Regions from separate parts of the Rhizobium mulingense genome, predicted to be linked through region 3. Evidence: predicted binding sites of a transcription regulator. Region 3 holds the regulator's gene; each other region holds the start of a gene.
What was found. The regulator PhoB, encoded in region 3, activates phosphate uptake and scavenging genes when phosphate is short. The targets are predictions, from matches to a motif close to TGTCATNNANCTGTCAT.
Positions count from the first base shown of each region.

Region 1: PYR71_RS04525 (DUF1045 domain-containing protein) is a predicted target of PhoB. The motif match lies at 1,388-1,404, and genes of this name have one in related genera.
Region 2: PYR71_RS10500 (BtaA family protein) is a predicted target of PhoB. The motif match lies at 1,470-1,486, and genes of this name have one in related genera.

Region 1 is NZ_JARFVE010000002.1:883,054-886,297, reverse strand. Features, by position in the region: gene PYR71_RS04530 (alpha-D-ribose 1-methylphosphonate 5-triphosphate diphosphatase) at 1-588, opposite strand, end outside; gene PYR71_RS04525 (DUF1045 domain-containing protein) at 602-1,297, opposite strand; gene phnE (phosphonate ABC transporter, permease protein PhnE) at 1,439-2,782, opposite strand; gene phnE (phosphonate ABC transporter, permease protein PhnE) at 2,790-3,244, opposite strand, start outside.
Region 2 is NZ_JARFVE010000004.1:329,003-332,246, reverse strand. Features, by position in the region: gene PYR71_RS10505 (serine hydrolase domain-containing protein) at 1-1,340, opposite strand, end outside; gene PYR71_RS10500 (BtaA family protein) at 1,531-2,775, shown strand; gene PYR71_RS10495 (class I SAM-dependent methyltransferase) at 2,772-3,244, shown strand, end outside.
Region 3 is NZ_JARFVE010000002.1:505,153-508,396, forward strand. Features, by position in the region: gene PYR71_RS02605 (aspartate aminotransferase family protein) at 1-119, opposite strand, end outside; gene PYR71_RS02610 (GcrA family cell cycle regulator) at 544-1,077, shown strand; gene phoB (phosphate regulon transcriptional regulator PhoB) at 1,556-2,239, opposite strand; gene phoU (phosphate signaling complex protein PhoU) at 2,371-3,084, opposite strand; gene pstB (phosphate ABC transporter ATP-binding protein PstB) at 3,129-3,244, opposite strand, start outside.

The sequences.
Region 1 (3,244 bases), 380 kb from region 3:
GGCAAAGACCTCGTCGCTCAGACCCCGCTTCTTCTGGTAATAGAAGATATATTGATCCATCGTCTGGAACTGCCGCTGGCCGGGCGCATGATCCATCAGCGAGACCAGCCGCACATGGTGGTCGTTTTCGAAATCGGCGAAATGTTCGAGCACGTTGTCGGCCGAGACCTCACAGCGCAGGTGCAGCAGGTGTTCGGCGCGCAGCCGGCCTTCCTTCTCCGCCGACTGGATCGCATCCGCCATCTCGCGCATTTCGCCATGTTCGAAACCGCCATCCTCATCCGCACCCATGCGCAGGCAGTCGAACACCGTGGTAATGCCCGATGTGACGATCTGGGCGTCATGCGCCTGGACCGCCGCGGTCTTGTTCCAGCGAATGCCGGGACGCGGCTGGTAATGGCCTTCGAGATGGTCGGTATGCAGCTCGACAAGGCCGGGAATGATGTAGTCGCCTTCAAAATCTTCGCCGGCTACCGAATTTCCCTCTGAAATGTCGGCGATCTTGCCGTCGCGAATGAGAATCGAGCCTGCGAGGATGTCATCCTCGAGAACGATGCGGGCGTTGGAAAACACGGTCTCTTTGCTCATCTCGTCAGGTCTTTCAGCTTTTGGCGCCGGAAAGCGGCAGCCAGGAATGGACTTTGAACGGGGCGCCGCGCGTCTCCTCGACGAAGACGGCAAGGCCGGAAATCGAAAGCGGCCGGCCGGTGAAATCGGCAAAACGCTCGGTCAGAATCGCTTTCATCACCTCGGCGCGTGTCTCGGGCACTTGGCCGCTCAGTGTCATGTGGAAGCCGAAATCCTCCATGACGTAAGGATAACCCCAGCGCTGCAGATTGGCGCGCTGGCTGTCGCTGAGCTTCTCCGGGTTGCGCCGCGCGATATCGGCCGGAGAAAGCGTTGCGCGGAACGGCTCGAAGGACTTTACCACCTTCGCGGCGAAATCCTGAAGAGGTTGATGAAGAGAAGCGGGAATGAGGGCAAAAAAACGGCCGAGCTGGCCGAGTACCAGTTCGGGAATCTCGAAGGCAGGCGTGCGCGAGGCAAACTCCTCGGCAACTGTCAGGAGGTCCTTCTCGGTGACCGAAGCGGCGAGCGAAAACGGCGCCTTGATCGTCGCATGAAAGCCGTAGCGGCGCGGATCGGCGGTCAGCTCGAACTGCTCCGCCTGGCCGAGCCGCTCATGATCCGGAGCAGCATAGGTCTCACCGCTGAACGCATCGCGGCCGAGCCAGAGCGAGGCCGCGCCGGTCAGGGGATCATCCTTCGGCGGCGAGAAATAGAGAGCGTAGCGCAAGGCTTTTATCCTGGGGATCGTCGAAACGGGGAGCGCAATGTGCAGTGATTTGGCGGCGAACCGCAAGCAGGTCCCGGCTAAAAGATTTCCGTGACAGAATGATGATGACGGCAGCACCGCCATCGCCTTTTGGCCTGGGGATCAGTGCGCTTTCGTGCCCATCAGCCGATGGCGCAGCGCATTCGAGGCGGCGTCGAAAAGGAAGACGACGATCAGGATCAGAATGACCATGTAAGCGACGTTTTCCCAGTTGGCATTGGTACGCATGGCCTCCCAGAGTTTGAGGCCGATGCCGCCCGCACCGACGGCGCCGATGATGGTTGCGCCGCGCACGTTGGATTCCCATTGATAGAGCGTCTGGCTGACGATAACGGGAACGATCTGCGGCATAATGCCGTAACGATGGACGAGCACGGTCTCGGCACCGGTCGATTTGACGCCCTCCCGCGGCTTGTTATCGATGTTTTCGAGCCCTTCGGAATAGAGCTTGCCGAGTGTGCCGGTCTCGGTGAGAAAGATCGCGCCGCTGCCGGCAAGCGGGCCGGGACCGAAGGCGCGCGTCAGGAACAGCGCCCAGATCAGCATGTCGACCGAGCGCAGGAAATCGAAGAAGCGCTTCAGCACCTGGTTCAGGAAGCGGTTCGGCGTGATGTTGCGCGCTGCCATGAAGGCGAGCGGGAAGGCGGTAAGCGCGCCGAGCAGCGTTCCGAGGAACGCCATGACGATCGTCTGGAAAAGCTTGGTCCAGACGTCGCCATGCTGCCATTCGCTGTTGTTCCAGATGTCGTCGAAGGCGAGCGACAGGTTGGATTGGTCGGGCTTGATGCGCGGCCCGGAGACGATGAGGCTGATAACCTCGCCGACTGGCTTGTCGAAGAAGGACGATTGCGTATCGAAGATGAAATTCGCCCAGCCGATGAACCGCTTGCGGATTTTCACCCGGTCGACGGATATGCTGACATTGCCGGCAAAGCCGAGATCGGCGAGCACATTGTCGTCATAAACCGTCATCCAGCCGGGCACCGGCCCGACGACTTTCGGCGCGCCGCCGGAAAGCTCGACCGGGACGCTGACGCCGTGCGCGGTGACGATCGTCTCGCTCTTCGAGACGGTGACGCTGCGGCTGGTGCCGCTGATCGAAACGGTGATGCTGCCGTCGGGATTGTTAATCAGCCAGTCAGGATGCGGATTGTCGCCGAGCGGCGAGAAACGCGGATAACGCACCTCGATGGAGCCGTCATCCCCGATGCGGAATTCCGGCTGCACGTCGTAGCTCACCCATTGGCTGAGATAGATGCCGACGCGCTCCCAATGGGCCTCGGCAAAAAGTTTGGGCAGGTCGAAGAACCAGACGGCATAGAGGCTGTAGAGCAGCGTCGCGATGACGATCATCAGCCCGCCGAAACGCTGGCGGAACGACCGGTGGAAATATTCCGGATAGCGCGTTTCGATCTCATGCATGCGGTTGGCGTCGATCACCGTCATGGCGGCCTCAATGTTGCAGGAGGAAGGCATGATCGCCGACGAGCCGGCGGCGCAGCCATGCGGAGAACTGGTCGACGGCGACGATCGTCACGAAGAGCAGCAGAACGAGCGCCATCGTCTTGGCGCCGAAGCCGCGCGAGATCGAAAGCTTCAGTTCCTCGCCGATGCCGCCGCCGCCCACAGCGCCGATGATGGTCGAGGCGCGCACGTTGATCTCCAGGCGCAGCAGCGCGTAGGAGGTGAAATTCGGCAGCACCTGCGGCAGGGCGGCGAAGCGCACGCGCTCCCACCAGTTGGCGCCGACGGCTTTCATGCCCTCATCGGGCTTCATGTCGATATTCTCGCCCACTTCATAGAAAAGTTTACCGAGCGCGCCGATCGTATGCAGGGTGATGGCAATGATGGCGGCGACCGGTCCGATCGACAGGATCGCCGAAAACAGACCGGCGATGACGATCTCGG
Region 2 (3,244 bases), on a different contig from region 3:
AGAAGCGCCTGCGGCTGATAGCCGAGCCAGCCCGGCGTCAGGCCCAGCCGGACGACGACCAGATTGGCGGAAGGCACGATCGCCATGCTTTGCCCGTCATGCCCCGTCAGCCAGAACGTATCCTCCGGCAGCCCGAACGCGGCGTTCGAGCTGCCGGGCGCAAGCCACGCCTGGCCTTGCGTATAGCGGCCGTTCGACGCTGCCGTCGGCGTCCGCATGGCGCCGACGAACCCCTCCGGCAGCAGTCGCCGGCCATTCCAGACACCATCCTGCAGCAGGAACTGTCCGAAGCGCGCCCAGTCATGCGCCGTCGCGTAGAGATAGGAGCTTCCGACAAAGGTGCCGCGCGCGTCGAGTTCGAAGACGGCGCTGCTCATGCCGAGCGGGAAGAAGAGCGCGTCATGCGGATAAGAAAGGGCTGCTTGCGCATTGCCGACCTTGTTCATCCAGATGCGTGACAAGAGTACCGCCGTGCCGCTCGAATAGCGGAAGCGCTGACCGGGTGCCGCCTCCATCGGCGCATTGGCCGGCAGCGATACCATGTCGGGATCGAGATAAAGCATACGCGTCACATCGGCGACGCTGCCATAATCCTCATTGAAGGCAAGGCCGCTCTCCATGCCGAGCAGGTCGGAGACCTTGATCCTGGAGCGCTGATCGTCCTTCCATTGCGCCATCAAGTGATCGTCGTCGAAGGAAACCTTTCCATCGAGCATCAGCCGGCCGAGGATGGCTGCGTTCACCGTCTTCGTCATCGACCAGCCGATTAGCGGCGTCTTCGCCGAAAATCCGCGGCCATAGGCTTCGGCGACGATACGGCCGTCGCGCACCACCACGATCGCCCGCATCGCCGGGCCGGCAAAGCGGGCATCGGCCAGCACCGCGGCGATCTTGGCATCCGGCTGATTGCCGCTGCCCTCGCCTTGCGGCCATACCGCGTCGCTCGCCTGCATCTTGGCCGGTGCATCGAACGGCACCGCGTTCATCGCCGCCTCGAAATTGCCATCCGGCACGCTGGTGCAGCCGAGACTGCCGCGATAGAGCGCATAACTCGATGCGAACAGCCCCATGAAGCGCGCCGTCACCCGGCCGCTGTCGCGCTCGACACTGACGCGCACCAGCCTCAGCAGCGGATTTCCCGGCGCCTGGACGTCGTCATGCAGCACATCGTCGGCATCCCGGCCGGCAATGAAGACATTCGAGCAGACGATCTTGGCGGCGTAGCCATCCCCGACGCGCAACAGCTCCGGCGGCCGGGCGAAGAGCCAGCCGGTCCCGGCGGCGATGATGAGAACCACAAGGAGAGCAAGCGCCTTCAGGATACGCAGCACAAATCGCATGGCATTCCTCCATGACGGGAGAGAAGCAGGAATTGCGCCGGTCGGAAAGAGGCCGGCGCGAAGAAGGCGCGCCATTCCGATCACTCTTCATTGATGCCGGAGGCCTCCCGAACCGGCGCCCACAGCCCGCGTCATCAAACTGTAGCAGTGGCGCGCTACACGCCCTGAACGCTAAAAAGGTGACAGACTCATGTCAGAATTTGCACCGGATGCCGGCTTCCGCAAGAACCGGAAACTTAAGGACGCCCTTCTCCGCCACAAGGCTTTTTCGAAGGAAGGTTTTTCCGAGCGTCTCTTCGGCCTCCTCTTCTCCGGCCTCGTCTACCCGCAGATCTGGGAAGATCCGGATCTCGACATGCAGGCGATGGAGCTGAAGCCCAACCATCGCATCGTCACCATCGGCTCCGGCGGCTGCAACATGCTCGCCTATCTCTCTAAGGCGCCGGCCTCGATCGACGTCGTCGATCTCAACCCGCACCATATCGCGCTGAACCGTCTGAAGCTTGCCGCCTTCAAGCATCTGCCGGACCATGCCGACCTCGTCCGCTTCCTGGCTATGCCGAACGAAAAGTCGAACAGCCGCGCCTACGACCGGCATCTTGCCGCCAGGCTCGACGAGGCGACCCGCAGCTACTGGAACGGCCGCAAGTTCGGCCGCCGCCGCGTCACCGTCTTCGACCGCAACATCTATGAAACCGGCCTGCTCGGCCGCTTCATCGGCGCAGCCCACCTTCTTGCCCGCCTGCACGGCGTCAAGCTGCGCGAGATGACCAAGACCCGCTCGATCCGCGAGCAGCGCCAGTTCTTCGATGAGCAGATCGCGCCGCTTTTCGAAAAGCCAGTCGTTCGCTGGATTACCGGCCGCAAGAGTTCGCTCTTCGGCCTCGGCATTCCGCCGCAGCAATATGACGAACTTGCAAGCCTCGCCGCCGATCATTCGATCGCGCCGGTGCTGAAGCACCGCCTGGAAAAGCTCGCCTGTCATTTCCCGATGCGCGATAACTATTTCGCCTGGCAGGCCTTCGGCCGCCGCTACGGCACGCAAGAAGAAGGCCCGCTGCCGACCTATCTGAGGCCGGAGCACTATGAGGTAATCCGCGCCAATGTCGACCGCGTCAACGTTCACCACGCAAGCTTCACCGAGCTTCTGGCCCGCGAACCTGCCGCCTCGCGCGACCGCTACATCCTGCTCGACGCGCAGGACTGGATGACCGACGGGCAGTTGAACGATGTTTGGCGGGAAATCACCCGCACGGCGCGCGACGGCGCCCGGGTGATCTTCCGTACCGCCGCCGAAAAGAGCGTCATCGAAGGCCGCGTGTCTCCGTCGATCTGCGACCAGTGGGACTATTTCGAAGAGAAGTCCCGCGAACTGACCGCGCTCGATCGCTCGGCGATCTATGGCGGCTTCCACATTTACGGGAAAAAGGCGTGAGCGAGATCGGCACCGAGACGGCGGGAATGAGCGACGAACATGCCAGCCTGATGGATGGCATGTACCGCTACCAGCGCCATATCTACGACCTGACGCGCAAGTATTACCTTCTCGGCCGCGACAGCACGATCCGCAATCTTGACGTGCCCGAGGGCGGCACCATGCTCGAAGTCGGCTGCGGCACCGGCCGCAACATGGCCTTCGCTCACAGGCATTTTCCGGCCGCCAAGCTGTTCGGCCTCGACATTTCCCAGGAAATGCTGATTTCGGCCCGCAAGACCTTCGCCACCAAGTCGACGATTCCGGAATTCCGCGTCGCCGACGCCACGGCCTTTACGCCGCGCGAATTCGGCGTCAGCGGTTTCGACCGCATCCTGATCTCCTATGCCCTGTCGATGATCCCGGACTGGGAGCGCGCCCTCGATGCGTCGATCGCCGCGCTCAATCCCGGCGGCCAGCTTCATATCGT
Region 3 (3,244 bases):
CCGGCGCCGAAATCGAGATAACGCTCGCCGCCTTCGGTGATCAGCCACACGCCCTCGCCTCGCTCGAACCGCAGCGGGGCACGAGAATAGGTGTCATAAAGCGGCGCGGCTTCGGCCATGGCGCGGGTCTCCCGATCAGCGTTGTCAAGTACGGACTCCGGCTAAGAAAACCAGGCCCGAAAAATCAAAAATGCCGCCTTTCGGCGGCGATCGGTACTATTTCCTTTTCGCGCTGCAATGTCAACAAAACTGCGGCCTTAGCGGATGCAGCAAGCTTGCACAGCGGCATTTTCAGCCTTCAACAGGCATTATTGCAGAAATGACACGCAGGGGCAGCAAGTTGGGGAAAACTACGAATTCGATTCATCCGGATTCCCGCGACTCTTGTCACGGAGTCAGCCTCACACTAGGTTAAAGTTCAATTACTAGACTGCATGCGGCGGAACTAGTCACCAAAATTGATCAAGCGTTTCTTGTTTCGGAGGCTTCCGGGACAACGGTGAGGGATTCTGCCATCACCAACGCAAAAGGTGGAGACAGGGCATGAACTGGACAGACGAGCGGGTCGAGAAACTCAAGAAGCTGTGGTCCGAAGGGCTCAGCGCCAGCCAGATCGCGGCGCAGCTCGGCGGTGTCAGCCGAAACGCCGTTATCGGCAAGGTACACCGGCTGAGCCTGCCGGGCCGCGCCAAGGCCGGCGGCACGGCGACGGCGGCGCGCACGCCGAAGCGCCAGACATCGGCGCCGCGCGCGCCGAACTACGCCTCCCGAATTACCACCCGCACCGTTACCCGCCAGCAGGGCGCAACGATGCTGAAGGAAGAGATCGAGATCGAAACGATCGAGGAAATGGAATATGTTCCGAAGGGCAATGTGGTTGTGCCGATCTCGCGCCGCCTCGGCCTGACGGAACTGACCGAACGCACCTGCAAATGGCCGGTCGGCGATCCGCTGAAGGAGGATTTCCACTTCTGCGGCTGCGAATCCCCCGACAATTCGCCTTATTGCAGCTATCATCAGAAGCTCGCCTATCAGCCGGTCAATGAACGGCGCCGGGCGGCAGCGCGGGTCAGCTGAGCGAGCGGACCAGTCATGGAAATGCGAAACGGGCCCGCGCGGCCCGTTTTTTTGTGGAGCGACGGAGCTGTGGCGTTAGGTGCTGATACGGCAAAGAGCGCAAACCCGTCCAGATCTTAGATCAATTCCAGGAAACGCCTGAAGCGGTTTTTTCAAGGACTCCATTAGAGGACTCTTGTTTCCATGAAAGGCTGAATCGCTCTAGCTTAGTTGCTCCAGACGTCTCGCTTCTTGCCGGTCGTCCTCCCCAAACTCCGTCATCCCAGGGCTTGCTCCTGGGATCCACAACCAAGCACGCGGCTTCAATTGTTTGTCTGCAGTTGGATGCCATGGCCGCGCGGTTCCAGCAGCATGGATCAGGGTCAAGCCCTGGGATGACGGAGGAGAAGTGGTGCCGAACACGCATAGGCTGCGCTGGCGCATTGCGAGTGGAAAGGCTGCACCGGTGGGAACGCCGACCACACACACTTCCTGCGCCTCACGCTTCCATCGAATAGCCGGCGCCGCGCACGGTGCGGATGACGTCCTGCATGTTGGAGAAATTCAGCGCCTTCCGCAGGCGGCCGACATGGACGTCGACGGTGCGTTCGTCGACATAGATATCGTGGCCCCAGACGCCGTCGAGCAATTGCGAGCGGGAGAAGACGCGGCCCGGCGACGACATCAGGAATTCCAGCAGGCGAAATTCGGTCGGACCGAGGCGGACCTCGCGGCTCTTACGATGGACGCGGTGGGTTTCGCGGTCGAGCTCGATATCGCCGCATTTCAGCACCGAGGACAGCACCTCGGGGCGGGCGCGGCGCAGCATCGCCTTGACGCGGGCGACGAGCTCGGGGGTTGAGAACGGTTTGACGACGTAATCGTCGGCGCCGGTGGAAAGCCCGCGGACACGCTCGCTCTCCTCGCCGCGCGCCGTCAGCATGATGATCGGCAGACGCTCGGTTTCCGGCCGCATGCGCAGGCGCCGGCAAAGTTCGATGCCGGAGACGCCGGGCAGCATCCAGTCGAGGATGAGCAGGTCGGGCGTGCGCTCCTGAAGCCTGATTTCGGCCTCGTCGCCGCGCAGGATGGTATCGACCTCGAAGCCTTCCGCTTCGAGATTATAGCGAAGGAGCACGCTGAGGGCCTCTTCGTCTTCAACAACTGCAACTCTCGGGATCATGCGTGTTCGTCTCCTCGCGCATGATCCTTAAATCCGGAGTGATTTAAGCCAGGATCCCGCGCAAAATCAGAAATTGGCTGCGACCTCTTTGCGCGCCCCGAACGGGCACGCACGCAATGGGCTCGACACGGTTATTCCGTGGCGGCACCGACGGTGTTGGCACTGTCATCCTTCGGACGATCGCCTTCCGGCTGGGCTCCCGTCGCCATGTAGTAGATCGTTTCGGCAATATTGGTGGCATGGTCGCCGATGCGCTCGATGTTCTTGGCGCAGAACAGAAGATGCGTGCAGCTCGTGATGTTGCGCGGATCCTCCATCATATAGGTCAGGAGCTCGCGGAACAGCGACGTGTACATCGCGTCGATCTCGTTGTCGCGCTCGCGGATGGCGGTCGCCTTGTCGGCGGCGCGCGTCGTATAGACGTCGAGCACTTCCTTGAGCTGGACGAGCGCCAGCTCGGACAGGTGCTCGAGGCCGCGGGCGAGCTTGCGCGGAACGCCGGTGCTCTGCACGGCGATGACGCGCTTGGCGGTGTTCTTGCCGAGGTCGCCGACACGTTCGAGATCGGCGGCGATGCGGATCGAACCCATGATTTCGCGCAGGTCCGCGGCCATCGGCTGACGGCGGGCGATGGTGACGATCGCCTTGTCACCGATTTCGCGTTCGGTGTGATCGAGGATCACATCGTCAGAGATGACCTTCTGCGCCAGCGCCGTGTCGCCGTTGACCAGGGCGCGAACGGATTCGGCGACCATCTGCTCGGCCAGGCCGCCCATTTCGGAAATTCGCCTGGAGAGGAACTTCAGATCATCATCATAGGCAGAATAAATATGTGTCGATGCCATGGGGCTTTGTCCTCGAATAACGGGAAGGCTTCGGATTGCCGCAATCAGCCGAAGCGACCCATGATGTAGTCCTGGGTGCGCGGATCGTCCGGGTTGGTGAACATCTTGTCGGTATCGTTCTCCTCGACGAGGTTGCCGAGGTGGAACATGGCGGTGCGCT